2 regions of the Streptococcus gingivalis genome follow, and region 1 is predicted to be linked to the other one. Evidence: predicted binding sites of a transcription regulator. Region 1 holds the regulator's gene; the other holds the start of a gene.
What was found. Region 1 encodes NrdR, which represses ribonucleotide reductase genes. Its sites were predicted from a motif close to ACACNATATATNGTGT; they were not measured.
Positions count from the first base shown of each region.

Region 2: the regulator NrdR is predicted to act here: its motif matches at 7,275-7,290, upstream of nrdH (glutaredoxin-like protein NrdH).

Region 1 is NZ_JAYKTO010000002.1:747,465-762,536, reverse strand. It holds gene greA (transcription elongation factor GreA) at 1-342, opposite strand, end outside; gene mltG (endolytic transglycosylase MltG) at 400-1,929, opposite strand; gene SM122_RS10055 (GNAT family N-acetyltransferase) at 1,989-2,498, opposite strand; gene SM122_RS10050 (GNAT family N-acetyltransferase) at 2,511-2,927, opposite strand; gene murC (UDP-N-acetylmuramate--L-alanine ligase) at 3,009-4,343, opposite strand; gene SM122_RS10040 (hypothetical protein) at 4,353-5,003, opposite strand; gene SM122_RS10035 (DEAD/DEAH box helicase) at 5,059-8,157, opposite strand; gene der (ribosome biogenesis GTPase Der) at 8,767-10,077, opposite strand; gene SM122_RS10025 (nitroreductase family protein) at 10,135-10,848, opposite strand; gene dnaI (primosomal protein DnaI) at 10,845-11,744, opposite strand; gene SM122_RS10015 (replication initiation and membrane attachment family protein) at 11,745-12,923, opposite strand; gene nrdR (transcriptional regulator NrdR) at 12,924-13,397, opposite strand; gene SM122_RS10005 (endonuclease/exonuclease/phosphatase family protein) at 13,564-14,376, opposite strand; gene SM122_RS10000 (PTS transporter subunit IIBC) at 14,462-15,072, opposite strand, start outside.
Region 2 is NZ_JAYKTO010000001.1:755,688-770,759, forward strand. It holds gene glgA (glycogen synthase GlgA) at 1-363, opposite strand, end outside; gene glgD (glucose-1-phosphate adenylyltransferase subunit GlgD) at 363-1,499, opposite strand; gene SM122_RS03730 (glucose-1-phosphate adenylyltransferase) at 1,489-2,631, opposite strand; gene glgB (1,4-alpha-glucan branching protein GlgB) at 2,682-4,589, opposite strand; gene ptsP (phosphoenolpyruvate--protein phosphotransferase) at 4,929-6,662, opposite strand; gene SM122_RS03745 (phosphocarrier protein HPr) at 6,667-6,930, opposite strand; gene nrdH (glutaredoxin-like protein NrdH) at 7,407-7,625, shown strand; gene nrdE (class 1b ribonucleoside-diphosphate reductase subunit alpha) at 7,740-9,899, shown strand; gene nrdF (class 1b ribonucleoside-diphosphate reductase subunit beta) at 10,013-10,972, shown strand; gene alaS (alanine--tRNA ligase) at 11,347-13,965, opposite strand; gene SM122_RS03770 (LURP-one-related/scramblase family protein) at 13,990-14,475, opposite strand; gene prsA (peptidylprolyl isomerase PrsA) at 14,729-15,072, opposite strand, start outside.

The DNA of each region.
Region 1 (15,072 bases):
TGCCCCTGCTGAACCAACGATGCTGTATACTTCTTCATCTGTTTCGCCAACTTCTTGAACTGTAACGGTTTTTCCGATCGCTACTTCGTCTACTGCAACAGCGTCACTATCGACGATTTCTGCATAACGGATTTTTGTTTCCAAGCTAGAGATTTGACCTTCAACAAAAGCTTGTTCATCTTTTGCCGCTTCATACTCAGAGTTTTCTGAGAGGTCACCATATGAACGAGCGATCTTAATCCGTTCCACCACTTCAGGTCGACGGACCAATTTCAATTCTTCTAATTCTTGTTCCAATTTTTCTTTTTCTGCTAGGGTCATTGGGTATGTTTTTTCTGCCATTATTCTTCTCTTTCTATTATTTGAATGAAAAAGCTGTGGACGCGCCACATGCTTTTTCTAGTTTGAACTTGCTTGTGTCAATTTACTATTGACGTGTTCTTCAACATTTTTATTGTGTTCTTCGTATGTCTTAGCGAAGAAAACTTCACCATTTTCGACATTTGCGACAAAATACAAGTAATCGGTCTTACTTGGGTTCACCGCCGCTTCGATCGCTGATACTCCAGGGTTATCCACTGGGCCAGGCATCAAGCCGGTATTCTTATAAATATTATAAGGTGAATCCAGCTCTGTATTGATCGTTGCATCTTCTTTTAAGGTCGTCTTTTGACCAAGTTTCCCTTCTGCATAAAGAATTGCAATATTACTTTGCAAAGGCATGTCTTGGTTCAAGCGGTTATAGAAGACACTCGCGATATCTTTGCGGTCCTGATCCGTCGCCCCTTCTTTTTCAACCAAGGAAGCAAGAGTCAATACTTCGTTTACATTGATGTTCTTGCTCTCAAGTGTTTCATAGTATGGGCTTAAGTTTTGATCCATTGCCGCAAGCATCTGATCGATCATCTCTTTCACTGTGGTATCTTTCCCATAGTTATAAGTTGCTGGGAAGAGATAACCTTCTAAACGGTAGCGAACACCAGAATCCTTACTTGGCAGATTCGCCAAGAGCTTAGGATATTTGGCCACCATCTTCTCAATAAAGGCATCGTCTTGGACAGCCTTCAAGAAATCTTCTTTCTTAAATGGAGTCTTGCCTGCCTTCTTAGTGGAGACATTGGTGGTGATAGCCGTCGCAATCTGATCGATCGTATAACCTTCTGGAATCGTGACCTTTCCAAGAACTGGAGCCTGAGGAGTTTTGGTTCCCTCTTCTTGCAGTTTTTGGATGATGGTTTCTAGATCCATGCTCTTTTGCAAATTGAAATAACCAGATTTGAAATTGCTATAGTTCTTGAACTTGGTATAGTAGTTAAAGAACTGACCATTTTTCACGAGTCCTTTTTTCTCAAGGATCGCGCCAATCTCACGATTACTTGAACCTGCTGGAATCTCAACCGTTACGAATTCTGTTGCATTTTTATCCATCGGCTTGACAGCTGAATGGATATAGGTCACAGCAAAGATCCCTGTAGCCACGATCACAATCAGCAAAAGGCTGACCACTGTCCGCACAATTCGTTTAGCGATTTTATTTTGTTTCTTTTGTTTTTGTTGGCGCTGGTTACGAGAAGAGCGCGATAAGCTTTCCTCTACCGGTTCCTGACTTGGTTCTTTTTTAGCAGGCTTTGTAAGCTCACTCTTTTCTTCCACAGCAGGAGTCGCCTGTACCGGCTCCACTGGTTCTTCTTTGGGAGCCAACGCAGATTCTTCTACTTTTGGAGGTGGTGTTGCTTCTTCCTCCTCTTTCAGTGAAGAAGGGGTTTCAATACTTCGATCAGGTAGATCATACTCTTTTTCGATTTTTAGAAGTTGCTCATTGGCCTCTTCTAAGTCTCTGAGGATCTGCTCTTTGAAGCTTAATAACTTCTCACTGTCTTGTGATTTATCAGTCAAATAATTGACCTCCCTCATCATAATCCTTAATATTATATCTTAAAAGATTTAGAAAAGCAATACAAATCGCCTTTCTTCTTTAAAATACCTATTTAATCAAGTTTTTCATTTTCCCAGACCAGATTGTACCAAACTTCACCCGCATATTGGGATTCTGACCGGCCTTCATTGGTAAATCCTTGCTTTTCATAATAAGGAATCAAATAATCATGACAGGTCAAATTGATCCCTTGGCGATTATCTTTCAACGCAATCTCTTTCATCGCTTCAAGCAAAAGGGTTCCCACTCCAAGTCCTTGAGCTTCTTTAGCAATGGATAGACTCGTAATGGAAATAAAGCCCTGTTCTAACTGACTTAGATCTTCAACCTCTGAAAAAGAGGAATCGATCAAATAGCGCTCCGGTCTAACAGGTCCTTCTAAATAGCCTAAAATCTGACCCTGGCACTCTGCTACAAGAAATGTCGTTTGAATCTTTTCGATGTGATCTTTTAAAATCTCACGCGCAATCGCTTCTTCTTCTGAGAAATTCTCAAGCTCAATGCGCTCGATGGCATCCAAATCCTGCAGCTCTGCCTGTCTAATGTGAATCTTTTCTTTCATCATTTACTCCTTCTATCGTTCCCAAACCATATGGACACCTCGATCAGACTCAGCTTCATCTCGAAATCCTTGCTGGGAAAAATAAGATAGTAAGTCTTCTGGGCAATCGATCCAAATGGCTTCCTTTTCCTTTTGAACAGCTAGATCCTTTAAAGCAGCGATTAAAATAGAACCATAGCCTTGACCTTGAAAGGCTGGTCTCACTGCTAGTCGCAATACAATTAGGTCTCTTTTTAAAGGCTGGTCTTCTGTCGCCAACAAGTAAGCCACAGCATCCCCCGCCTGCTCTGCAAGCAAAGAAATGGCTTCCTTCGAACCTAGCGCTTCCTCAAGAGTGGCCCTGTGCTCCTTTCCTTCATTGCCATGAAGTTCTTCTTCTAGTAACAGCAGCTGTTCTTGATCAGCTGGGGTGATTGATCGAATCATCATCCTGCTTTCCTCATCTCATACTCCTTCAGTGGACAGATAAATTTGAGTCTGGAACCAAAAGATTCCAGACTCAATCATCTCTTATTGTACACTATGTGTCAAACTAGATAATAAACGCTCAAATGAGTATTCATAGGTTTGAATATCTCCTGCTCCCATAAAGACATAGACTGCATTATCATGGTCAAGAAGAGGAGAAACATTCTCAGCTGTAATAATCGCTGAGCGTTTGACAATTTTTGCTTCCAAATCTTCAACTTTCACATCGCCGTGATCGACTTCACGCGCAGAGCCATAGATCTGTGCCAAGTAAACAGCATCTGCTTGATTCAAGGCTTCTGCAAATTCATCTAACAAGGCAATGGTCCGTGTAAAGGTATGTGGTTGGAAAATGGCCACAATCTCTTTACTTGGGTATTTTTGACGGGCCGCATCCAAGGTTGCAATAATTTCCGTTGGATGGTGCGCAAAGTCATCGATGATCACTGTTCCATTGACTACTTTTTCAGTAAAGCGACGTTTCACTCCAGCAAAGGTCTTCAAATGCTCGCGGACTAAATCTAAATCAAATCCTGCAATGTAAAGCAAACCAATGACTGCTGTAGCATTCATGATGTTGTGACGACCAAATGTTGGGATATGGAATTGCCCCAAATCTTCTCCACGGAAATGAACGTTGAAGGTTGAACCTGTCGTTGAGCGAAGCAAGTTGCTTGCCACAAAATCGTTCGTCTCCTTATCAAAACCATAGTAATAAATTGGTGCTGATGAGGTAATCCGACGCAATTCTTTGTCTTCTCCGTAGATGAAGAGGCCTTTGCTGATTTGTTTGGCATAATCGTTAAAGGCATTAAAGACATCTTCCAAGCTCGTGAAATAGTCTGGATGGTCAAAGTCAATATTGGTGATGATGCTGTATTCAGGATGGTAAGGCATAAAGTGGCGTTCATACTCATCTGATTCAAAGACAAAGTATTTGGCTGCTGCAGAGCCACGACCTGTCCCGTCACCAATCAAATAACTGGTATCAGTGATATTTGATAAGACGTGAGAAAGCATCCCTGTTGTTGAGGTTTTTCCGTGTGCTCCGGCAACCCCCATGCTGACGAAGTCACGCATAAATTCACCAAGGAATTCATGGTAGCGTTTATAGGTTAGGCCATGCTCATCTGCATAAGCAATTTCCACATTGTTATCTGGACGGAAAGCATTCCCAGCAATGAGGATCTTGTCGCCTTCCAAATTTTTCACATCAAATGGATAAATTTGAATTCCTGCTTGTTCCAAGCCACGTTGCGTAAAGTAATACTTCTCAACATCTGACCCTTGAACCGTATGTCCCATTTGGTGAAGCATGAGGGCTAAAGCACTCATCCCTGCTCCTTTAATTCCAATAAAATGGTATGTATTAGACATGTTTTCTCCTTATTCTTGATCTAGATGGGTTAAATCCAATTCCTGTTTAATTGGCTGTGGTTTCAACTTGTGCTGATCTTTATTGTATATTTGGCTAGTCTTTAAGAAATCATAATTGTTTTTCTTTTCAGTCGGTTCTGCCACTTCTGGTTCTCCTGCAGATTCGAACTCTGCAAGGATCAACTGATCTTGCCGCAATCGTTTGCTATATTTCAATAACTCGCCTGGGTTTTCCTTTTGGAAGGGAGCCGTTGGCTGGCCAGGTTTTCGTTCTGAAATAAATGGTTTTTTCCGCTTACTTGTAGTAGCTGTTGGATCCGTTGTCAGATAGGGGGCTGTACGTTTCTTTTTCAGATCTTCACGCGCACGCTCTCTAGCTTCCTCTGCATAACGATTGGCAGGGCTTTTTTTATCAATCGGCTCTTTAAAATCAGGTTTTCTTACTGGCCGTCTTTTCGGTAGGGGCTCTTCTAGTGGTTGGTGGTAAGGATGCTTAGGTTTGGTATTTTCAGCAATCGGTTGCCATTCCAAATAATTTTTATCCACATAGTCGCCTGTAATGTTACTAATCAAATCTGTTTCATCATACAGGTTCATGTGAGGCATCTCTGTTAACATCAACTCATTATCCCCTACTTGAGGAAAATATTTTTCTGTCATGCTTTCTTCCTTTCGACACTCCATTAATTATAAACTATTCACAGAATTTTTCAAGCTATTCTGACTGAATTCCAAGAATCTCACGAATTTCCTCAACCGATAAACTAGATCGTGTTTCCGTTCCATCTAAAATCGTTGAGACCAAGTGTCTTTTGGAAGCTTGCAGTTCTTGGATTTTTTCTTCAATCGTACCACGAGTAATCATGCGATAAACTTCAACATTTTGTTCCTGTCCCATTCGATGGGCACGTCCAATAGCTTGGTCTTCCACTGCAGGATTCCACCACAAATCGACTAAGATGACCGTATCGGCACCAGTGAGGTTCAATCCAACCCCTCCAGCCTTCAGAGAAATGAGAAAAGCATGGCGCTCACCTGCATTAAAAGCATTGGTCATTTCTTGTCGATCTTTAGCGGGAGTAGAACCTGTGATTTTAAAGGAGGTCATGCCAAGCTGGTCAATTTCCTGCTCTAGGATATCCAGCATGCCTCTAAATTGAGAGAAGATCAAAACCCGGTGTTCGCCATCCTTGATTTGACCCAAAAGATCTCGAAGGCTCTCCAATTTCCCACTATCTCCCTGATAGTCTTCCATAAAGAGGGCGGGGGTATCACAGATTTGGCGAAGGCGCATGAGACCCGAGAGAATTTCCACCTTACTCCGATTTAGTTCTTCCTCGCTAGAGCTTCGAACCCGATCTTGAATTTGTTTTAATTGAGCCAAATAGATCGTTTTTTGGCTTTCATCCAACTCATTGTGGTAGGTTGTTTCAATCAAGTCCGGTAATTCTTGGAGCACTTCATCTTTTTTCCGTCTCATGACAAAAGGTTTGACAAATCGTGCAATGGTCTCAGGACTCAATTTTTGAAATTCTCTTTTAGCTGGGAAGAGCCCTGGAAGAACAATTTGGAAAATAGACCAGAGTTCACCCACATGATTTTCAATCGGTGTCCCAGATAAGGCAAACACATGCGGAACCTCAAAGCCACGTAAGTGTTGGGCAATCTTGGTTTGGGCATTTTTCATGACCTGGGCTTCATCTAGAATCAAGTACTCATACTGATTCTTCTGGTATTCCTCCACATCTTGACGGAAAGACGCGTAACTAGTGATAACTACCTGTGGATTGGTTGCGATGAGTTCATCTCGGTGCTGCTTGAGACCATAGACGACTGCCACTTCCATCTGAGGAGCGAATTTTGAAAATTCTTGTTTCCAATTGTAGATGAGACTAGATGGAGCTAGAATCAAGATTTTAGTTTCTTTTTTTGCGACACTGGTCAAGAAGGAAATAGTCTGCAGGGTTTTCCCAAGCCCCATATCATCCGCTAAAATACCACCAAAACCATAATGATTTAACATGGAGAACCATTTGACCCCTGTTTCTTGGTAATCCCTTAGGGTCGCTTGGATTGTCATCTGAGGGAGTTGGAAGTCTTCTGGATGAGTCAAATCATGAGCTAAATTTCGAAAGTCTTCTGAAAAATGAACATTGTCTTGATCTGCCAACAAATCAGATAGCTGATAAGCGGCAATCCGGCGGGCTTGTAGTTTCCCACCCTTGCTCATTTTCGCCCGCAGATCTGCTAAGGCTCGACTGATCTTCTTAGTTTCTTCATCAAAGACAAGAACTTTCCCTGTATGGCTGACAAAATAGTCTTTTTGCCCTACTAGAGCTTTGAGGACCTGGTCCACTTCGGCTGGATCCACACTTTCAAAGTCAAAACCGATCTCCAGTAGACTGCCATTGGTTTTAACATCAATTTTTGGACGCTCCACTTGATAAAGATCTAAAAGGCTATCAGAGAGGGTAACCTCTCCTAAGGCTTCAAAAGTCGGGATCTGTTGGTGAAAGAATGGATAGATTTGCTCACTTGATAAAGGACTTCTTTGGGAAGAAAAGTCGTCTGTAAAACCTGCTGCTAGCATGGTTGAAAGGACTTCTTGCTCCTTATCGAAATCACTGGAATAAGGAAGATTGAGGAGTTCCTCACGCGTGGTCACCACACGATCCTGGTATTGAAAGACAACATCCAGTAAAACAGTCTGGTCCTGTGCTAGATCAAAATGAAATTCTGGAGTGAAATCGTGGATTAAAAAGCTGGTCGGAGCTGTTATTTGCCCCAGTTTTTTGAACTCTTTTAAACTATAGGAAAGCTTTGTTTGATCCGTTGGATCAAAATGCAGGCGTTTTTTGCGATCCTGATCCATTGGAAGATCTTGGATGGCCTTCCATAGGGTTCGCTGTTGGGGCGTCAGGTGATAGAAAACACCATTTCGAAACAGGTAAACAGCAGACTCGACAACCTTCACTTGTGGCTCCGTAATGATCAATTCGTAAAAATCACCATGGTCTTCCACCTGAAAATGAAAGAGTTCTTCCTCCCCATGGACATCCTGAAAATAGACTTCAGAAAAATCGTACATGCTGTATTGCAAGAGGAAGGAATCCAAATTCATCAATAATTCTACAGCTTCTTCAAAGAGAGTCGGTGGAAAATAAAGATGGCGTCCAGCATTGGGAAAGAAATCTTGCTCTTTCGATCCACTATCTATGACCAAGCCTTGTAGGAAATTGATCACATCCTGACTAGACCCATCAAATTCTAAGTAAGAAATGGGTTCATAGTAACTTTTGCCAATTGCAAAATGGCCTTCTTTCTGAAGGGTCTGCAAAAAAGCTAGTACATCTCTGATCACATAAGAGCGCTCGTCTGGCAAGCGACGAATGCGAAGAGTCCACAAGAATTGACCAGAGTATTCATCCTCCTGCCCGACTGCTGATAAGACATAGCGTGTTTCTTTCTTTTCGATTTTTGGAAGGACCTGGTCTAAAAACAAACTTCCAAAAGAGACCTTCTCCTGCGTTTCTTCAGTCGCCGTGGCGTCTTCTTCAAGGCTTGTAAGAGCTGCTTTCCCACTGTCATCATTCTTCAAAAAAGCTTCTACAGCTGCTAGATGCGTACAGAATTTTTTCTTTTGAAAGAAAGCACAGCTACAAAAAACGGCATCGTCGTCCAAACTGTACCGCAAGCTTTCTTCTTCCACCCGAAAATACAGGTATTTTTCTTTTACTTCCTGAAGGGAAACCTTCCCAGCTTCATAGAGAAGGCTCCCTTGTGAACGAACCTTCCCAGGAATTAATTTTGCCATGTTTACCACCTTAGATTAATCCCTTTATTATACCATATTTAAGAAAAAATTAGAAAAGATAATTTTACTATTAAAAGGATTTTAACTTACTTTTAGAAAAAAACTGAGACAGTATTGTCCCAGCTTTTCACCTGATTTCGTAATAGAGTTACCTCAATCAGCTATCCATGATTTTTCTCTTTTAACCGTCTGAGCGAACAATAGACAGAATAGATAAATAGAGAGGAGAAAGATCCTGATAGCCCACAGAAAAAGACAAAAAACACGACCTATTTTTTAATAAAATCCCCAACAATAGGATCAAGAGCTCCAAGCTTACGATCGAACCGAGAAACAAGAGATACAGATAGATTTTAAATAATAAGTACACAAACCTAAAGCTCTCATGATCTTCATGAGTTTACTCTACTCATCCTTAAAAAAAGCATAAGGAATAAAGAATATCCGGACCATGATACTACGCATCTGACTATCCTCCACTTCATTTTACCAGCTTATTAAAAAAAGCAACGCTTATGCGCTACTTTTAGTTGTTTTCATAGTTGGAAGAATGAGCGTTTTATCATTTGAAATATCCTTCTCCACTTTGATCCATTTGTCTCGTATTCCCTACTTCCGTTTTCGCGCAATCAAATGGATTGGAGTTCCTTCAAAAACAAAGGCCTTGCGAATTTGGTTCTCCAAGAAACGGAGGTATGAGAAGTGCATCAGTTCTTCTTCGTTAACAAAGACCACAAAAGTTGGCGGCTTGGTTGCCACTTGTGTCGCATAGAAGATCTTGAGACGTTTTCCTTTGTCGGTCGGCGTTGGATTAATGGCAATGGCATCCATAATCACATCGTTCAAGACAGCTGAAGGAATCCGTGTATTTTGACTCTCACTGATCTGTTTAATCATCTCTGGCAACTTGTGCAAGCGTTGTTTGGTTAAGGCAGAGACAAAAACAATCGGCGCATAAGAAAGGTATTGGAATTGATCGCGAATGTCATCTTCCCACTGCTTCATGGTATGGTTGTCTTTTTCAATGGTATCCCATTTGTTGACAACAATGATCATACCTTTACCAGCTTCATGAGCAAAGCCAGCGATCCGTTTGTCATACTCCCGAATCCCTTCTTCGGCATTGATAACCATCAAAACCACATCTGAGCGGTCGATGGCACGCATGGCACGCATGATAGAATATTTCTCAGTGTTTTCATAGATTTTACCAGATTTGCGCATACCAGCTGTATCGATCATGGTAAATTCTTGGCCATCTGCATCGGTAAAATGGGTATCGATGGCATCCCGTGTGGTTCCAGCAACAGGGCTTGCGATGACCCGGTCTTCTCCAAGGATCGCATTGATCAAGCTTGATTTCCCAACATTTGGACGACCAATCAAGCTAAATTTGATGATATCTGGATTTTCTTCTTCTGTGTCATTCGGAAGATTTTCGATGATGGCATCGAGCACATCCCCAGTTCCGATCCCGTGGACAGAGGATACTGGTAGTGGCTCACCTAGTCCTAAGGCATAAAAGTCATAGATATCATTGCGCATCTCTGGGTTATCCACCTTGTTGACTGCAAGAATCACCGGTTTATGGGTCTTATACAAGATACGAGTGACATATTCATCCGCATCCGTGATCCCTTCTTTCCCAGAAACGACAAAGACGATCACATCTGCTTCGTCCATAGCAATTTCTGCCTGATGCTTGATTTGCTCCATAAATGGGGCATCTACGTCATCAATTCCCCCCGTATCAATGATACTAAATTTTCGATTCAACCACTCAGCTGTTGCATAAATGCGGTCACGAGTGACTCCTTCTACATCCTCAACGATGGAAATCCGCTCACCGGCAATCCGGTTAAAGAGTGTCGATTTTCCGACATTGGGACGGCCTACAATCGCAATAGTTGGTAGGGCCATGATTTCCTCTTTTCTAATGAAAGGCGAGACCTCGGTTCAAGAACGCCTCTCTTCATTTCATAATAGTTTGTGTTTTTTTAGTAGTTTTTTGGTCTCTTCTTGTTCAGGTTGACCAAATTGAGCTGCAAGGCGCTCGCTCCAGCTGTCTGTTGCACGCGCTCCAGCATAATCTGCCTGAACCTTGTCATAGGCAGTCACAACTGATGGGTCTTGTTTTTGGTATTCTTCTTCAAAAGCAACCTGCTCCAATGGCAAACGTGGTTTCACTGCATGCTGCTGATTAGGTACTCCGAGAGCAATCCCAAAAACAGGATAGGTATAGCCTGGCAGACGGAAGAGTTCTGCGACTTCTTCTGAACAGTAGCGCAACATGCCGATAATCACTCCACCATAGCCGAGACTTTCAGCTGCCAATAGCGTATTTTGAGCTGCTAGAGCCGCATCCACTGAGGTGATCAGTAAGTTGTCCACCCCTTCAGGATGGAAATCCTGCTCATGAAGTTTGACAGCTTTTTCAGCGCGGTTTAAATCTCCAACAAAGAGGAGAAAGACATCTGATTGGCGAATCGCTTCTTGAGGAAGCAAGTCGTAAAGAGCTTCTTTCTTCTCCTTGCTTTTGACCACAATCACAGAATAAGACTGAAAGTTTTTCCAACTTGATGCCATCTGCCCAGCTGATAAAATTTCCTTGAGGTCAGCTTCTTTGATGGCTTCTTCCTTAAAACGGCGAACAGAAAAATGAGATTTCATTAAACGGATGGTTTCATTCATCGGCGATTGACTCCTTCCAAATGGATTTCCTTGGCTAAAAATTTCACGCGCTCCATGACCCGTTTGGCCTGCCAGGTTTCATCTCCATTACGCGAAGCTGCAAAATGACGTTCCAACTCTTCAAAATTAAAGTTAGAAGTAAAGAAGGTTGGGAGATTTTCCTGCATTCGGTGCTGCAAAATCACTTGTAAGATTTCATCTCGCACCCAGGCTGACATCTGTTCCGCACCGATATCATCCAGAATTAAAATTTCGGCTTTTTTCACCTGATCGACGGTTTCTTTGACCAAGCCTGAACTGATGGCATTTTTAACATCGATAGCAAAACTTGGAAAATGAAGTAGGGTAGTAGAGGCCTGGCGTTTTTCGGATAAATCATGAGCCAAGGCTGCCATCATGTAGCTCTTTCCTACTCCGAAATCACCATAGAGGTAGATCCCCTTTTGATATTCAGGATAGTTGGCCACAAAATTAGCTAATTCTTCAAAGGCCTCAAATCGCCCCTTATCATCGAGTTCCACCTTGGCTAGACTCGCTTCTTTCAAGGTTGAAGGGAGATTGATCAAGTTGAGACGTTGGTTGATCGCAGCTCGTTTTTGGGCTTCGATTAACTCTGGTGTCTCCTCATAGGCCACATCTGCATAACCTTCATTCATGGTTAGGATGGGCTTATAACCTTTGGCAATATAATCTGGATCTCCCAATAAGAAACGGTTGCGTTCACTAATGTATTGATTAAATTTTGAAATACTCCGTCGAATTTCTTGCTCAGACAAAGACTGAGCTTGGATAAAGGCAGCGACTTCTTGGTCTGCTAAAATCTGTGCCACCAAATCCTCATAGTTGAATTGGCGGGCACGATTCATGTGAGACAGGGTTTGACCTACACTTTCCATCTACTCACCTCCTTGATTTAATTTTTCTAATAGGCGTTGTTTCTCTTTTGCAAGATCCACTTTTTCTTTTTGACTGGTTTGATTTTGATAGTGCGGTTGGCTCCACTTAGGAACATTGCTTGGCTTGCCTTTGGCTGGGGCAGTTGTCGTCCCCTTGTTTCCTTGAGACTTAGTCTGTTCCTGACGTTCTCGGACTTTTAAAATCGCCATTTCTGCACTGTTGACCCCTTGATAAGAAAAATCATTTCCTACCTTCAAAGCATACTTTTCATTGAGATTAGCAGACTGGGTCTTGTTAAAGGTCAACAATAAGATAATATTGATCACCTCATCTAGTAAGCCTAGATCAGCTAACTTGGATAAAGTCTTGCGTTCGCTCTGCGTAATGGTCGCATTGCGTGCCTTCTTAATCTCCGCTAGAAATTGTAGGCTGGATTTTGCCTTAGCTTCTCTCAGAATGGTTTCTTCCTGACGGCTATAGGACATGCGGGGTTGCTCTTGGTTGGCCTGAGCCAACTTTTGCTTCATTCTCTTTGGAGAGACAATCCGGTCTACAGCCGTTTCTTTTGCTAGGAGATAGGTTTCATACCAGGTCCATTGTTGCTCTTCTGCGATGGCAAAGAGAGCTAGGGTTGCTTCTCCTTCATCCGCAAAACGAAGTCCATCACGCCCCATCATTCGCTTAAACATCTCCATATCAAACTGCTGTTTCTTACTTGGAAGAACGGTCGTCTCCCCAGCATCTATTCCAAAGACTTGCGAGAAGGAAACTTGCCGTCTAGTCCCTAAAGAGCGTACTGGGAGCAGATCTTCCACGGCCTTTTCCCCAATCTTTTTTTCAAGCAAGCGTTTGAAAACAGCATTCGAAAAAAATTCTCCTGCCTCAAGAGGAGCATGTAACTGAATGGTGATCCCAACTTCTTCCTCATAGAGATCGATCAACCCCATGGCAATTAAACGATCAAAGGCAAGTAGCAACTGTGGAAATCCTATATTCAAATGATTGAGGATTTGTGCCAGTAAATATTGTTTTTCACCCTGATCGTAAGAGGCGAGTAGATACCGATAAACCGCTACCGTATCCGTCTCCAAAATAGGCAGGTAATACTGCTCCAATGCAGCCCCTGCCGGTGGAAGAAGATTATTTTTTAAAAATGCGAAAGGCGTATTGGGCTTCATCTATCTTTCCTTTTTCTTCTTGGTTCCCTTCGTGATTTGCTTCAAGAGGGTCTCTAATTCACCAACATCCTTGAAACTCCGGTAAACACTAGCAAAACGGACATAGGTGATCTCATCCAGATCTGCCAACTCATCCATGACCAAAGAACCAATATACTCACTGTTGATTTCATTATCACTTTGGCTGCGAACCTTTTGCTCAATCCGGTTTACAATTTCTTCGATTTCATCACTAGAAACAGGCCGTTTTTGAGCCGAGCGGATAATGCCATTAAAGATTTTATCACGAGAAAATTGCTCGCGTGTCCCATCCTTTTTGACAACTACTAGTGTCCGTTCTTCTACACGTTCGTAGGTAGTAAAGCGATAATGGCATTCTTCGCATTCCCTGCGACGACGGATGGTATTCCCATCTTCAGCTTGTCGACTATCCACCACACTAGACTTACTTCCACCACATTTTGGACAACGCATTTGCTACCTCCTTAAACTGTTTTAACACTTCATTTTACCATAAATTGAATCGTAAAGAAAGCAGAAGAACAGGAGAATCCCCTATGCCTGCTCCTCTTTGATACATAAAAAAAGAGTCGAAGGACGATTTGAAAAAAATCGTTTTCCTTTCGACTCTCCGTTTATATTAAAGTGATAATTCAGCTTCTAAGCCATAGTGGTCACTGACATGGGGTTTATTTTCCCCATCAAAGATGACATGAAGACGCTGGATGTCCCATTCTGGACTTGCAAAGACGTAATCAATTCGCAAGGGAATTTGATTGTCCGTCCAGCCATCAATTCCAGGACCTACAGTATAGGTACCCTTTGTTTCTTTAGCTTCAATAAAGCTATCTTGAAGTTCAAGTGAACTTGATAGAATTGTTTCATAGCCTTCTTGACCAACAGGATTATTGAAATCACCCGCTAGAATAAAGGGTTTCCCTACTTGGCTGAAGTAGTTCTCAATGCGTGGCCACTCAAATTGGAAGCCTTTGTCCCACCAAGAAAGATGGACACTGGCAACAGCAATCTCTTTGCCATCTACACTTGTATGGGCAACGGCCACCCGACGCGTATGGTAGTCCGTTGGATCATCCATATTGGAGACCAAAATCTCATCCGCCTTCAAAGGTTGACGCGAAAGAACGGCTACCCCCTCATTGAGGTGATCATAGCCAATATGGTTGTAAGCCCAAGTCCAGTAATAGTGAAGACCTTGAGCAGCCAACTCCTCAACCAATACGCGAACAAAGTGATCCTTGTGAATGGCTACAGCTGATGGCAAAGCTTGATAATACTCATCCGTTTTGACTACTTCTGAGGCCATTTCTTGATTGACCTCTTGGAAACAGATCACATCATATTGTGCTTCTAAAATTTGCTCCTTGAGGGTCTCAAATTTTTGCTGGGCATTCTCTTCCATCCAACTATGGGAATTTAATGTTAAAAATTTCATCCCCTGATTTCTCCTTCTTTTCAAATCAAGAAACGGCAAGAGGCCGGGTACACTGCCCCAACCTCGTTTTCTTTGCCGACATCTCTTATAATTCTACTGTTGCAACTGGTGCATTTGCTGCCAATTTACCAGTATGTTCGACCTTAACGGATTTAATCGCATCTGCATTTGTGAAGACAACAATTGTTGAAGTTTCACGACCAGCTGCACGGATTGCATCAAGGTCTGCTTCTACCAAGAGGTCTCCAGTAGCCACTGTTTGACCTTCAGTAACTTTAACCTCAAATGGTTTTCCTTCAAGACTAACTGTATCTAGACCGATGTGAACTAAGACTTCCAAACCATTATCTGTTACCAAACCAAGGGCATGTTTGGTTGGGAAGACGCTAGTAACTTTACCAGCAACTGGTGAAACGATATGGCCATTTTCAGGCTCAACTGCAAATCCGTCTCCCATCATTTTTTGTGAGAATACAGGATCTTTCACATCTTCAATATTGATAACTTCACCATCTGCAACGGAGTGAACTTCATCTGTTACCCCTTTAAAGGTTGCTTCAGCCTTTTGAACTGCTGTCATTTGGCTAGGAAGTGTTTCAGGAATAACTTCACCTGAATCAAGTACGTCTTGGATATCAGATTTCAATACGTCAGCTTTAGGTCCGTAGATCGCTTGGACACCTTGTCCTTTCATGA
Region 2 (15,072 bases), on a different contig from region 1:
CCGTTCCATCGTTTCTAAGGCCGCGAGCTGGAAGAAGGCAAAGCGTTCCCCATCATCGAAGTCACCATAGACATGACCTCTAAAGAAATAATGTTGGTTATCAATAAAGTAAAAGGTGACTCCATCGCGCACAATGCGTTTCACACCAACATATTGACTTCTCCAGCCAACCTTGGTCTCAAAATGCAAGACATCTTCGATTTGATCTCCAAACTTGGCCTCTACCATATCATAGTAAGGGAGGATCACGCGCACGTCATGACCACTTTTAGCTAAGGATTTAGGAAGAGCGCCAATAACGTCTCCCAACCCCCCTGTTTTAGAAAATGGTGCACCTTCAGCTGCAACAAATAATAGTTTCATTAGACAATATCCTCTGTAACAATCGTTCCTTTTTTAACCACGACAGGTGCTTCTTCTGTCCCACGAATCGTCACACCAGCAGCCACTTCGACACCCTTATCCAGGATAGCATGTTCAACGATTGCATTTTCACGAACCACCACACCAGGGAAGAGAAGACTACTGCGGACCTCTGAACCTTGATGAAGGTGTACTCGACGTGAAACAACGGAGCGTTCAACGGTTCCTTCTACAATACTACCCGAAGCAAATTGAGACGATTTAATATGTGAAGTCTTGGAATAATACGTTGGTTCTTCATTCTTCACTTTCGTATACACTTTTTGATTTGGTGAAAAGAGCTTCATGAATTTTTGGTTTTCCAACATATCCAAGTTTGCATGGTAGTAGGATTCCACTGAATGAATATTGGCAAGGTAGCCTGTATATTCAAAGGCAAAAGCATTGTATTCCACTGCCAAATCACGCAAGATATAGCGCAATTTTTGTGGGTATTCTTTCTTGGCTTCTTCTTCAATTTTTTCAATCAACCAAGGAGTGTCCACAATAAAGACATCTGTTGACATGTTGTAGACTTCGTCAGGATCCTTGCCATCAAAAAGTTTTTGCTCTGTAACATGGTCTGTTTCATCAATTTCCAAGACAGCATTGACTTCAGAGATATTTTGAAGATGCAACTTTTTATAAACCACTGTAATCGGACGATCAATGGTATTATGGAGGTGGAAAATCTGATTGAGGTCAATATTCATCAAAACATCACTGTTTAAAGCAACTGTTTGGTTAGAACCAGACCGTTTCAAATAGGTCAATAATTGTCGGTAGTATTCTGGCCCTACCGTTGTATTTTCAACTGGAGTATTATAGATTCCGAGGTAATAGTGGCTCAATAAAGTAGACAAGCCCCACTCACGACCTGAACGAATATGGTCAAAGACTGAACTAATATTTTCTTGTTGAAAAATCCCAAAAACACTACGAATACCAGCATTCGCAAGACTAGACAACGGGAAATCAATCAAGCGGTATTTCCCACCAAACGGTAGGGATGCTACCGGACGATGGCTGGTCAAAGTGGACATATCATGATACCCAACTGTATTTCCTAAAATGGCTGAATATTTATCAATCTTCATCTGTTGCTACCCCCACTTTTTCATTGTAACCGACAACTTGTACTTCCTCTGTTCCATCAATCACGACACCTTCTGCAATGACTGCACCTTCCCCGATAATCGCGCGTTTCACGACAGCTCCTTTACCGATAATGGCATTGCTCATCACGACAGCATCTTCGACAACTGCTCCTTCACGAACTTGAGCTTCTGTTGATAAGATGGAGTGTTTGACTGTACCGTCTACCGAACAACCGTCGACGACAAGAGAATCTTCGACGTGGCCATGTTCCCCAAAGAAGTTCGGTGGAGAAATGAGGTTGCGTGAATAGATTTTCCAGTGACGATCGCGACTATCCAAGGCATTATTTGGATCGATATATTCCATATTGGCTTCCCAAAGAGACTCAATCGTACCAACGTCTTTCCAATAACCATTGAATTCATAAGCATAAACACTTTCGCCTGATTCTAGATAAGTTGGAATGACATTTTTACCGAAGTCTGACATATCGATATCACTCTTTTCAGCAGCAACCAACATATTGCGCAGACGAGCCCAGTCAAAGATGTAAATCCCCATGGAAGCCTTGGTGGATTTTGGTTCAGCTGGTTTTTCTTCAAATTCGACAATCCGATTATTGGCATCTGTATTCATGATTCCAAAACGGCTTGCTTCCTTCAAAGGTACATCTAGGACGGCAACAGTTAAGCTTGCATCATTATCCTTGTGCGCTTGAAGCATATCATCGTAATCCATCTTATAGATGTGGTCCCCAGATAATATCAAGACATATTCCGGATTGATGCTGTCGATATAGTCGATGTTTTGGAGGATGGCATGGCTAGTTCCTTCAAACCAACGATTTCCTTCACTAGCTGAATAAGGTTGGAGAATAGACACACCCGTATTGATTCCATCCAAGCCCCAGCTGGAACCATTCCCAATATGGCTGTTAAGGGCAAGTGGCTGGTACTGTGTAATCACACCAACATTGTGAATTCCTGAGTTGGCACAGTTTGATAGCGCAAAATCGATAATCCGATAGCGCCCACCAAATTGAACCGCAGGTTTCGCGATGTTTTTGGTTAATTTTCCAAGACGTGTTCCTTGCCCACCGGCAAGAATTAAAGCGAGCATTTCATTCTTCATTGACTACTTCCTCTTTTTAAAGCTTGGACTCCCTTAGAGTCAACCGATCATCATTTTTTATCTGATGTTTTAGATTTCGTTTTGCGAACCTTCCGTTTCACCTTCCAAATGCTAGCCCCTAAAGCCGGCAAAGTAAAGGTCAAAGTTTGTTCATAATCCTTCCACAGTCCATCTTGAGACTGAACTGTCGGATTGTGCTCTTTCCAGACACCTCCCCATTCTTCTAATTCTGTATTCCAAATTTCTTCATAGACCGCTGATACAGGCACACCAATCGTAAAGTCCTTGCGTTCTACTGGTGCCATATTGAAGACGCAAACCAAAAGATCGCCTTTACGATTTTTCCGGATCATAGACAAGACGCTCTGATCCCGGTTATCTGCATCAATAATCTCTAAGCCATCAAAGCTATCATCAATCTCCCACAATTCCTTGTGTTCTTTGTAGAAATGATTGAGCTGAGAAGTGAAACGACGCATCTTAGCATTCATTTCATCCTCTAGATTGCCCCATTCCAGTTGCTCTTCTGACTTCCATTCCAAAAATTGACCAAATTCTGAACCCATAAAGAGTAATTTCTTACCTGGATGGCAAATCTGATAGGTCAAGAGGTTACGGAGTCCAGCAAATTGATTGTAACGATCTCCCCACATCTTATGCATCAAACTCTTCTTACCATGCACCACTTCATCATGTGAAAATGGTAGTAAGAAGTTTTCAGAAAATGCATACATGAAACTAAAGGTTACCAGGTTAAAGTCAAATTTCCGGTAGATGGGATCTTCTTCGTAGAATCGAAGGATATCATTCATCCACCCCATATTCCATTTATAGTCAAAGCCAAGTCCACCTTCTTCTTCAGGACCCGTGATCTTTTGACCAGCAGAACTTTCTTCTGCAATCATCATGACATCTGGGTGTTCGTTCTTGATAATCGCATTCAACCGTCTAAGGAAATGAACGCCTTCGTAGTTGAGGTTTCCACCATCAATATTTGGTGTCCATGGACCACTATCGTAGTCAAGATAGAGCATATTGCTCACAGCATCGACCCGAATCCCATCTAAATGATAGGTATCAATCCAAAACTTCAAACTAGAAATCAAGAATGACTGGACTTGATTCTTCCCTAAATCGAAGTTCAAGGCTCCCCATCCGTAGTTATGGGCACGATGTTCATCCTGGTATTCAAAGGTTGGTGTTCCATCATAATAAGCCAAGGCATCATCATTGATAATGAAATGTCCTGGTACCCAATCCACGATCACTCCGATATTGTTGAGGTGGCATTCTTCCACGAAGTCTTGAAACTCTTCTGGGCTACCATAAGTCTGCTCGAGTGCAAAATATCCCATAAGCTGATAGCCCCAACTCAAGCCCAATGGATGGGCCATCACCGGCATAAATTCCACGTGGGTGTAGTTCATCTCTACCAGATACGGAATGAGTTCATCTTTTAGTTGTTTGAAGGTGTAGGAACTGTGATCCTCATTTCGTTTCCAAGATCCTGCATGAACCTCGTAAATATTAACAGGTCGTTCCTTAAAACCAAGTTTTTTACGGCGTGCTCTCCAGAGACCATCTTTCCAGTTTTTCTCTGGAATGGTCTTAATAATAGATCCTGTATTGGGTCTCTTTTCCATCCATAACGCTAGAGGATCGATTTTTTGCACCTGATGACCATTTTGTCGAGTCACCAAATACTTGTATATATCTCCCTCTTTTGCATCGGAACAGAAGACTTCCCAGACGCCTCCTTCATTACGAACCATTGGAATCTTACGAGCTTCCCAATCAGTGAAATCACCAATCAGATCCACCGCCTGAGCATTGGGAGCCCAAACACGGAAGGTAAAGCCTTCTTGTTCTCCCCTTGTTTCCTTGTGAGCTCCTAAGTACTCTTGAAGATGGAAATTATCCCCTCTTCCAAATGTCCATAAGTCTGTGCTTCTATCCATATACTCACCTCTTTATTTTTTTGAAAGCGTTTTCTAGTTGTTTTTATTTTACTATAAAATCACTTAATTTTCAAGTTGATTCCAGGAAAATCATGTAAATTTATCAGGAAAAGTTCTTTCATTTTCTCTTCCGAACCTTTTACTTCATTCCTTCGCTTTCCTCCTAATCTTACTTACGATTATACTATATATACGAGGAAAAATAAACAAAAAACCGAACATTCAAATCGCTATTTTTATTACTAACTAGTTTATTACGAATAAAATGAACATTTTTATGAACAATGTAAAAAAATCAAAAAAAGACTAAGACGGATTTGTCTTAGTCTTGTTAAATTCTTAGTCTACGTTCACGTATTCTTTTGAAAGTTCAAGAACTTCTTCCATTGTTGAACATTCAGTAAGAGCACGGTTAGCATATTCTTGCATTTTAGCTGTGTCGAGTTTCTTCATCAAGCTACGTGTACGAAGGACAGATGTCGCTGACATAGAGAACTCATCCAAGCCCATTCCGACAAGAAGTGGAACAGCAGTTTGGTCACCGGCCATTTCACCACACATACCTGCCCATTTGCCTTCAGCGTGCGCCGCTTTGATCACGTTGTTGATCAAACGAAGGATAGATGGGTTATATGGTTGGTAAAGGTATGAAACTTGTTCGTTCATACGGTCAGCAGCCATTGTGTATTGGATCAAGTCGTTTGTACCAATTGAGAAGAAATCAACTTCTTTGGCAAATTGGTCAGCCAACATCGCTGCGGCTGGGATTTCAATCATGATCCCTACTTCGATGTCGTCAGCAACGGCAACACCTTCAGCAACCAATTTCGCTTTTTCTTCTTCCAGAATACCTTTAGCTGTACGGAACTCAGTCAACAAAGCAACCATTGGGAACATGATCCGCAATTTACCGTGAACAGATGCACGAAGCAAAGCACGCAATTGTGTACGGAACATTTGGTTACCTGTCTCAGAGATAGAGATACGCAAAGCACGGAAACCTAAGAATGGGTTCATTTCTTTAGGAAGATCAAAGTAAGGGAGTTCTTTATCCCCACCGATATCCATTGTACGAACAACCACAGGTTTACCATTCATACCTTCAAGAACTGCTTTGTAGGCTTCGTATTGATCATCTTCAGTTGGGAAGTCTTGAGAATCCATGTACAAGAATTCAGTACGATAGAGACCAACAGCTTCTGCACCATTATCGTTTACACCTTCAACGTCTTTAGGTGTACCGATGTTGGCAGCCAATTCGAAGTGTTTTCCATCAGCAGTCACTGTTTTCGCATCTTTAAGGAGAGCCCATTCAGCTTTTTGTTTGGCATAAGCTTCACCAGCTGCTTTGAAGGCTGCGATTTGTTCTTCAGTAGGGTTGATCACCACTTCACCAGTGATCCCTGAAACAGCCAAAACATCGCCATCTTTGACAAGTTCTGTGATGTTATTTGTACCAAGAACAGCTGCGATTTCAAGTGTACGAGCCATGATAGCTGAGTGACTTGTACGTCCACCGATATTCGTGACAAAAGCTTTTACATACTTTTTGTTCAACTGTGCTGTATCAGATGGAGTCAAGTCATGCGCAACCACGATTGCTTCTTCATTGATAGAAGCAGGGTTTGGCAATTTCTTACCAAGCAAGTTGGCAAGGACACGTTTGGTAACGTCGCGAATGTCTGCTGCACGTTCTTGCATGTAAGGATTGTCTTCCATTCCTTCAAAGATTGCAATGAACATGTCAGTGACTTCTTTCAAGCCAGCCTCTGCATTGATTTTTTTCGTACGAATCGTTTCTTTGATCTGACCAATCATTTCAGGGTCAGCGAGAACCATCATATGCGCATCAAAAACTTGCGCTGCTTCTTCACCAAGGCTTGCTACTGCATTCTCCCGAATAAGAGAAAGCTCGTTTTGTGAAGCTTCAAGAGCTGCATCCAAACGAGCTTCTTCTGCACTTGTATCTTCGACTGAAACAGTCTCAAATGATAAGTCTGGTTGAATGAGCAAATATGCCTTAGCAACGGCAACACCGTCAGATGCTGCAATTCCTTTTAGCATTTTTGTCATATTTTTAAGCCAATCCTTCTTTAGTCATTGTTTCTGAAATAGCTGCGATTGCATCATCAGCGTCAGCACCTTCAGCAGAAATTACAACGTCAGCACCTTGACCAACACCAAGGCTCATAACACCCATGATTGATTTCAAGTTAACTGATTTACCTTTGTATTCAAGAGTGATGTCTGATGCAAATTTGCTAGCAGTTTGAACCAACAAAGTTGCTGGACGTGCGTGGATACCTGTTTCTGCCACGATGTGGAAATCTTTAGAAGCCATAATTGGACTCTCCTTTTAAAAAATAGTTTTTGAGTTACCTTTTGATAACCCTTACAATTTGGTATTATATCATCTTTTGAAATTTTTTTCAAGATTTTTATCACTGACTTACAGAAAAAGACTGCGAAAAATCCCAATTTAGATACATTCTAAGAAGTACCTGAAGAATGGAGAACAAATCTTTTCAATTTTCTACTATATTATAAGTAACATTTTCCTCCGCTTTCAAATAAAAAGAAGCAAGTGTACCACAGGATATTGATTCACAAAAAAATTATAACTAATTAAAGATGCTTTAAAGCCTATTCCTATCCCATTTCTTGGAATTTCTCAATTTCCGTTCACCACAATATATTGTGTTTTAAAAACCCCATTTCATATCTTTGCACAATATTTAGTTTTATTTTGTTGACAAGTTGCTGGATTTTGTTTATACTGTTTACAGATTTATATTTCGATAGGAGAACGAAAAAGAAATGGTAACCATTTATTCAAAAAATAATTGTGTTCAATGCAAAATGACCAAGCGATTCCTCGATAGCAATCATGTGGAATACCGCGAAATTAACTTAGATGAACAGCCAGAATTTGTAGAGCATGTTAAGAACCTTGGCTTCAATGCTGCTCCAGTTATTCAAACACCGGATGAAGTATTTTCTGGTTTTCAACCAGCTAAGTTGAAGAAACTTTCTTAATAAACACAGTATTTTGCTTAAATAGGGTCTAGCGTTAGCAACCTAACACTAGACTTTTTACTTGGAAAGAGAGGACTTCTCCTCTTCATTTTTTTGAACTAGAAAAGGATTATTATGGGATTAAAATCTCTTGAAGATGTGACGTATTTTCGTCTTAACAATGAAATCAACCGTCCAGTAAACGGCCAAATCATGCTTCATAAAGATAAAGAAGCTTTGGATGCGTTCTTTAAAGAAAATGTTGTACCAAATACTAAAACCTTTGACTCGATTACAGACAAGATTCAGTACCTTCTCGAGCACAATTACATTGAGAGAGCTTTTATCGAGAAATACCGTCCTGAATTTTTAGAGGAATTGGCCCAATTTATCAAAGATCAAAACTTCCAATTCAAGTCCTTCATGGCGGCCTACAAATTCTATAACCAATACGCTTTGAAAACAAATGATGGAGAATACTATCTTGAAAGCATGGAAGACCGTGTCTTTTTCAATGCTCTCTATTTTGCTGATGGAAATGAAGCTATCGCGCGAGACATCGCAAACGAAATTATCCACCAACGCTACCAACCAGCTACTCCTTCTTTCTTAAACGCTGGACGTGCCCGCCGTGGGGAATTGGTATCATGTTTCTTGATCCAAGTAACCGATGATATGAATGCGATCGGACGTTCCATCAACTCTGCCCTTCAACTGTCTCGTATCGGTGGTGGGGTTGGGATTTCTCTCAGCAACCTTCGTGAAGCTGGAGCACCAATCAAAGGGTATGAAGGAGCCGCTTCTGGAGTGGTTCCAGTTATGAAACTCTTCGAAGATAGCTTCTCTTACTCTAACCAATTGGGACAACGCCAAGGGGCTGGGGTGGTTTACCTCAACGTCTTCCACCCAGACATCATCGCCTTCCTTTCAACTAAGAAAGAAAATGCTGATGAAAAAGTTCGGGTGAAGACTCTCTCACTTGGTGTCGTCGTGCCAGACAAGTTCTACGAGTTGGCGCGTAAGAATGAAGAAATGTACCTCTTCAGCCCATACTCTGTGGAACGTGAATACGGAGTACCATTTAACTACATCGACATCACTGAAAAATACGATGAGTTGGTTGCTAATCCAAATATCCGCAAGACTAAAATTAAGGCACGTGATTTGGAAACTGAAATTTCTAAATTGCAACAAGAATCTGGCTATCCATATGTAGTCAACATTGATACTGCTAACCGGGCAAACCCTGTTGATGGAAAAATCATCATGAGTAACTTGTGTTCAGAGATCCTTCAAGTTCAAGAACCAAGCTTGATCAACGATGCCCAAGAATTTGTTCAAATGGGAACAGACGTCTCCTGTAACCTTGGTTCAACCAACGTAGTTAACATGATGACTTCACCTGATTTTGGTCGTTCGATTCGTGCCATGGTTCGTGCTTTGACCTTCGTTACAGATAGCTCTCATATCGTAGCCGTTCCAACTATTGACCACGGAAATAAACTGGCGCATACCTTTGGTCTTGGAGCCATGGGACTTCATAGCTACCTTGCCCAACAATTGATCGAATACGGATCACCGGAGTCTATTGAGTTTACGAGCATCTACTTCATGCTCATGAACTACTGGACTCTCGTAGAATCAAACAACATTGCGCGCGAACGTGGTGTTACCTTCCACAACTTCGAAAAATCTGATTATGCCAATGGTACTTACTTTGATAAGTACACGACTGGAGAATTTGTACCAAAATCTGATCGCGTCAAAGAACTCTTTAAAGATATCTTTATCCCAAGTGCTGAGGATTGGGCAGAACTGCGTGCTAAAGTTCAAGCAGATGGTCTTTACCACCAAAACCGCCTAGCTGTCGCACCAAATGGATCTATCAGCTACATCAATGACGTATCTGCTTCTATCCACCCAATTACACAACGGATTGAAGAACGCCAAGAGAAGAAAATCGGTAAGATCTACTACCCTGCAGCAGGATTGTCAACGGAAACGATTCCTTACTACACTTCTGCCTACGACATGGATATGCGAAAAGTCATCGATGTCTATGCTGCTGCAACTGAGCATGTAGACCAAGGTCTTTCACTGACTCTCTTTATGCGCAGCGATATTCCAAAGGGTCTTTACGAATGGAAAACTGAAAACAAACAAACCACTCGTGACTTGTCTATCCTTCGGAACTACGCCTTTAACAAGGGTATCAAGTCTATCTACTACGTCCGTACCTTTACAGATGATGGTGGAGAAGTTGGCGCCAACCAATGTGAAAGCTGTGTCATCTAATCCGCTATCCTAGATAGCTATCAAAAGTCGGTTCGCCGACTTTTTGTGCGGTATTCTATCAATTTATGGTAGAATAGTAACGATTGAATGAATAGAAAAAGAAAGTGATGCAAATGGAAACATACTACAAAGCCATTAACTGGAATGCGATCGAAGATGTCATCGATAAATCGACCTGGGAAAAACTGACAGAGCAATTCTGGTTGGATACACGTATCCCTTTGTCAAACGACTTGGATGACTGGAGAAAGTTATCTAATAAAGAAAAAGACCTAGTTGGTAAAGTCTTTGGGGGATTAACTCTTCTAGATACCATGCAATCTGAAACAGGTGTTCAAGCCCTTCGTGCGGATATTCGTACTCCCCATGAAGAAGCTGTCTTTAACAACATCCAATTTATGGAATCTGTCCATGCTAAGTCATACTCTTCTATCTTTTCTACTTTGAATACCAAGTCAGAAATCGAAGAGATTTTCAAATGGACCAACACCAATCCTTTCCTTCAAAGGAAGGCAGAAATCATCAACGAAATCTATCTCAATGGGACTCCCCTTGAAAAGAAAGTCGCCAGCGTTTTCCTTGAGACCTTCCTCTTCTACTCTGGTTTCTTCACACCTCTCTACTATCTTGGAAACAACAAATTGGCCAACGTAGCTGAGATCATCAAGTTGATCATTCGGGACGAATCAGTTCACGGAACCTATATCGGCTACAAGTTCCAACTTGGATTTAACGAATTACCAGAAGAAGAACAAGAAAAACTCAAAGAATGGATGTATGACCTGCTCTATACCCTCTATGAAAATGAAGAAGGCTATACAGAGAGCCTCTATGACGGTGTGGGCTGGACAGAGGAAGTCAAGACCTTCCTTCGCTACAATGCTAATAAAGCCCTCATGAACTTGGGACAAGATCCACTCTTCCCAGACTCAGCGGATGACGTCAACCCAATCGTTATGAACGGAATCTCAACCGGTACATCTAACCACGACTTCTTCTCTCAAGTCGGAAATGGTTACCTTCTCGGTGAAGTAGAAGCCATGCAGGATGACGATTACAATTACGGACTATAAGAAGAAAAACCTTTCCGTTTGGAAAGGTTTTTAAATGTAGACAACCTATTGTTTTACATAAAACAGATAGATGATTTTCAAAAAATGACTTTTATTTTTTAAAGATTAAAAACTTTCCGCCGTGAGAAAAGTGTCTGAGACATAGTAGTCTCAGACACTCGGAATTCTTGAGACCTTAGTCTCAAGAATTAGTCATGGAACTTCGTAGAAGTTCGCTGACGTCCGTACTCACCTAAGGAAAGTTTTTCAGAAGACTTTATCTTCAATCTGAAACCTTTCCAGACGGAAAGGTTTTTTTGTTGCAATCTTTTTCTAATTGGATCTGCTTCTTTTTTGAAAAAAGAGGTTGAACAAACATCCAACCTCTTCGATAATTACAATTTACCTGCTACAGCATCCAACAATTCTTGGATCTTGGCTTGGTTGCTTCCTCCTGCCATGGCCATGTCTGGTTTACCACCACCACGTCCATCGACGATTGGAGCCAATTCTTTGATCACATTACCTGCATGCACATCTTTTGTCTTGCTGGCTACAAGGACATTGACCTTGTCACCGATGGCTGCGACAAGAACAAGCACATCAGAGTAATCTTTTTGTTTCCAGTTATCCGCAAAGGTACGAAGGGCACCTGCATCTGATACAGAAACTTGGCTGGCAATGTAACGGTGTCCGTTTGCTTCTTGAACATTCTTGAAGACATCACCTGCTGCCGCTGCTGCTGCTTTTTCCTTCAATTCTGCATTTTCTTTTTGCAATTGACGGAGTTGTTCTTGAAGACCTTCCACCTTGTGAGGGACTTCTTTGAGTTGAGGAGCTTTCAAAGTTGCTGCGACTGCTTTCAGAGCATCTTCTTGTTCACGATAAGCTTCAAAGGCTTCCTTACCAGTCACTGCCAAGATACGACGAGTTCCTGATCCGATCCCTTCTTCTTTGACAATCTTGAAGAGACCAATTTCAGAAGTGTTACCTACGTGAGTACCACCACAGAGCTCAACAGAGTAATCACCAATAGTGACAACACGGACTTCCTTACCGTATTTCTCACCAAAGAGGGCCATGGCTCCCATTTCTTTAGCAGTATCGATATCTGTTTCAATTGTTTCGACTGCGATCGCTTCCCAAATCTTTTCATTGACTTGTTGTTCAATAGCTCGCAATTCTTCAGGAGTTACGGCTTGGAAGTGGGTAAAGTCAAAGCGAAGGAATTCTACTTCGTTGAGAGATCCTGCTTGGGTTGCATGGTTACCAAGGATATTGTGAAGAGCCGCATGGAGCAAGTGAGTCGCAGTGTGGTTCTTCATGACACGATGACGACGATTGGTATCGATCGCCAAGGTGTATTCTTGGTTCAAGGCAAGAGGAGCAAGAACTTCAACAGTATGAAGTGGTTGTCCATTTGGTGCTTTTTGAACATCTGTCACTGTCGCTACGACGTTTCCTGCAGCATCCAAGATTTGACCATGGTCCGCAACTTGTCCACCCATTTCAGCATAGAATGGAGTTTCTGCAAAGATCAGTGATGCAGTCCCTTCAGATACAGCTTCTACTTCTGCATTGTCCGCTACAATAGCCACCAACTTAGAAGGCAATTGGCTAGCATTGTAGTTGAAGCTACTTTCAACTGTAATGTTTTGAAGGGTTTCATTTTGCATCCCCATGGATCCGCCTTTAACAGCTGATGCACGCGCACGTTCTTGTTGTTCCTTCATGGCTGCTTCAAAACCTTCACGGTCGACTGTCATACCTGCTTCTTCTGCGATTTCTTCTGTCAATTCCACTGGGAATCCGTATGTATCATAGAGTTTGAAGACATCTTGACCAGCAATCACTGTTTGACCTTTGGCTTTCAAGTCTTCAACGATGGTTTGGGCAAAGTGTTGACCAGAGTTCAAGGTACGAGCAAATGATTCTTCTTCACTCTTGATAATTTTTTCGATAAAGTCTTGTTTTTCAAGTACTTCTGGGTAGTAGCTTTCCATGATCTTCCCAACGGTTGGAACCAATTTATACAAGAAGGTTCCTTCAATCCCCAATTTTTGACCATGCATGGAAGCACGACGGAGGAGACGACGAAGAACGTAACCGCGTCCTTCATTACCTGGAAGAGCCCCATCTCCAATCGCAAATGAAAGCGAACGGATGTGGTCAGCAATCACCTTGAAGCTCATGTTATCGCCATCTGGATCATAGGTTTTACCAGACATCTTTTCCACTTCACGGATGATCGGCATGAAGAGGTCTGTTTCAAAGTTAGTCTTCGCCCCTTGGATAACGGCTACCAAACGTTCCAAACCTGCGCCCGTATCAATGTTCTTGTGTGGTAATTCCTTGTATTCGCTACGAGGAACTGCTGGGTCAGCGTTAAATTGTGACAAGACAATGTTCCAGATTTCGATGTAACGGTCGTTTTCGATATCTTCCGCAAGCAGACGAAGACCGATGTTTTCAGGGTCAAAGGCTTCTCCACGGTCAAAGAAGATTTCTGTATCTGGTCCAGAAGGTCCCGCACCGATCTCCCAGAAATTGTCTTCGATTGGGATCAAGTGACTTGGATCTACCCCAACAGCGATCCAACGGTTGTATGAATCCTTGTCGTCAGGGTAATAGGTCATGTAAAGTTTGTCTTTAGGGAAATCAAACCATTCCGGACTTGTCAAAAGCTCATAAGCCCACGTAATGGCTTCATCACGGAAGTAATCTCCAATAGAGAAGTTCCCCAACATTTCAAACATGGTATGGTGACGGGCAGTCTTCCCTACGTTTTCGATATCGTTGGTACGGATGGCTTTTTGAGCATTGGTAATCCGTGGATTTTCAGGTTTGATGGTTCCGTCGAAGTATTTCTTAAGAGTGGCAACCCCTGAGTTAATCCACAAAAGCGTTGGGTCGTTTACTGGAACCAAGCTAACAGATGGTTCTACAGAGTGACCTTTGCTTGCCCAGAAATCAAGCCACATTTGACGGACTTGTGCACTAGATAATTGTTTCATATTTTTCTCCTAATTTTTTTAAGCTTAATTTGCGCCAGCTTCTAACATTTCGACATAATCGATGGCGACACAAAGTGAGATGACTAAATCAGCGTATTCATCCTCATAGACCGATACTTGGTAGGTAGAGGTTAGATGAAAGAGTTCCTTGCTAATCTCAGCGACGATTTGATCCCGATCATCGAATAATTTGAATTCTAGGTCCCAGATATTTCCTTGTACCCGAAGTCCCAAATCTTCGATATCGTATTTATCCCTGAAGAGCGTCAGTTTTTTATGGATAAAAAAGCGGTCCCCATCCTTCAACTCAACCACAAACTTAGGAAGAAGGCTGATTGTTTTTTTAACGATGTGGCTCACTTCTTGTCCATTCTTATCGTAGATGGTAAAAGTCTTGGGAATCTTAAGAAAAGATCCCTCAACCTGGTACTCAACATTTCCCAACTCATCTTTGATATCGAACCGCTCGCCACCCAATCGAAATTTTTGTTTCACTTGATAGGTTCGCATCTTTTGATCTCCTTTAAAAAGCTCCAGACAACTGCCCATAAACAAAAAACAAGCCACTAAACGAAGGGCGAAAAACCGCGGTACCACCTTCATTCAATGAACTTGTCATTCTTCATTTTATATGCAATTGTCTCAGCCGAGTAGCAAAATCATTTCTCTTCCATGGCTCGCACCCCCGCCACTTCTCTGATTCCGAGTAACAATGATTTATTCTCAACTATTTCATTATACAAGTTCCAAAAGGAACCGTCAACTATTTTTTAGATGATGATTTGCTATCGCTCGTTTGAACACCGATATTTTGCAAATATTGGTTAAATGTTGATTTGAAGGCATCATCTTTGACCTTGATATTAGCATTGGTCATCGCTTTTGCAATAATGCTACGGATGTAGTTGGTATCTTGCTTACGACCGTCAACAATGATCTCTTTCAAACGTTTTTCGTATTTCTTCCAGTCAGAACCTTTTTCTGTTTTCTTATTCAATTTGACAATATAGTAGCTAGCAGAATAGTTTTGACCTGCTGAAACTGTGATCACATCTGAAATGCCGTTTTCATCCAATTTAAAGGCAGCTTCTTTGACTTGAGATGGGA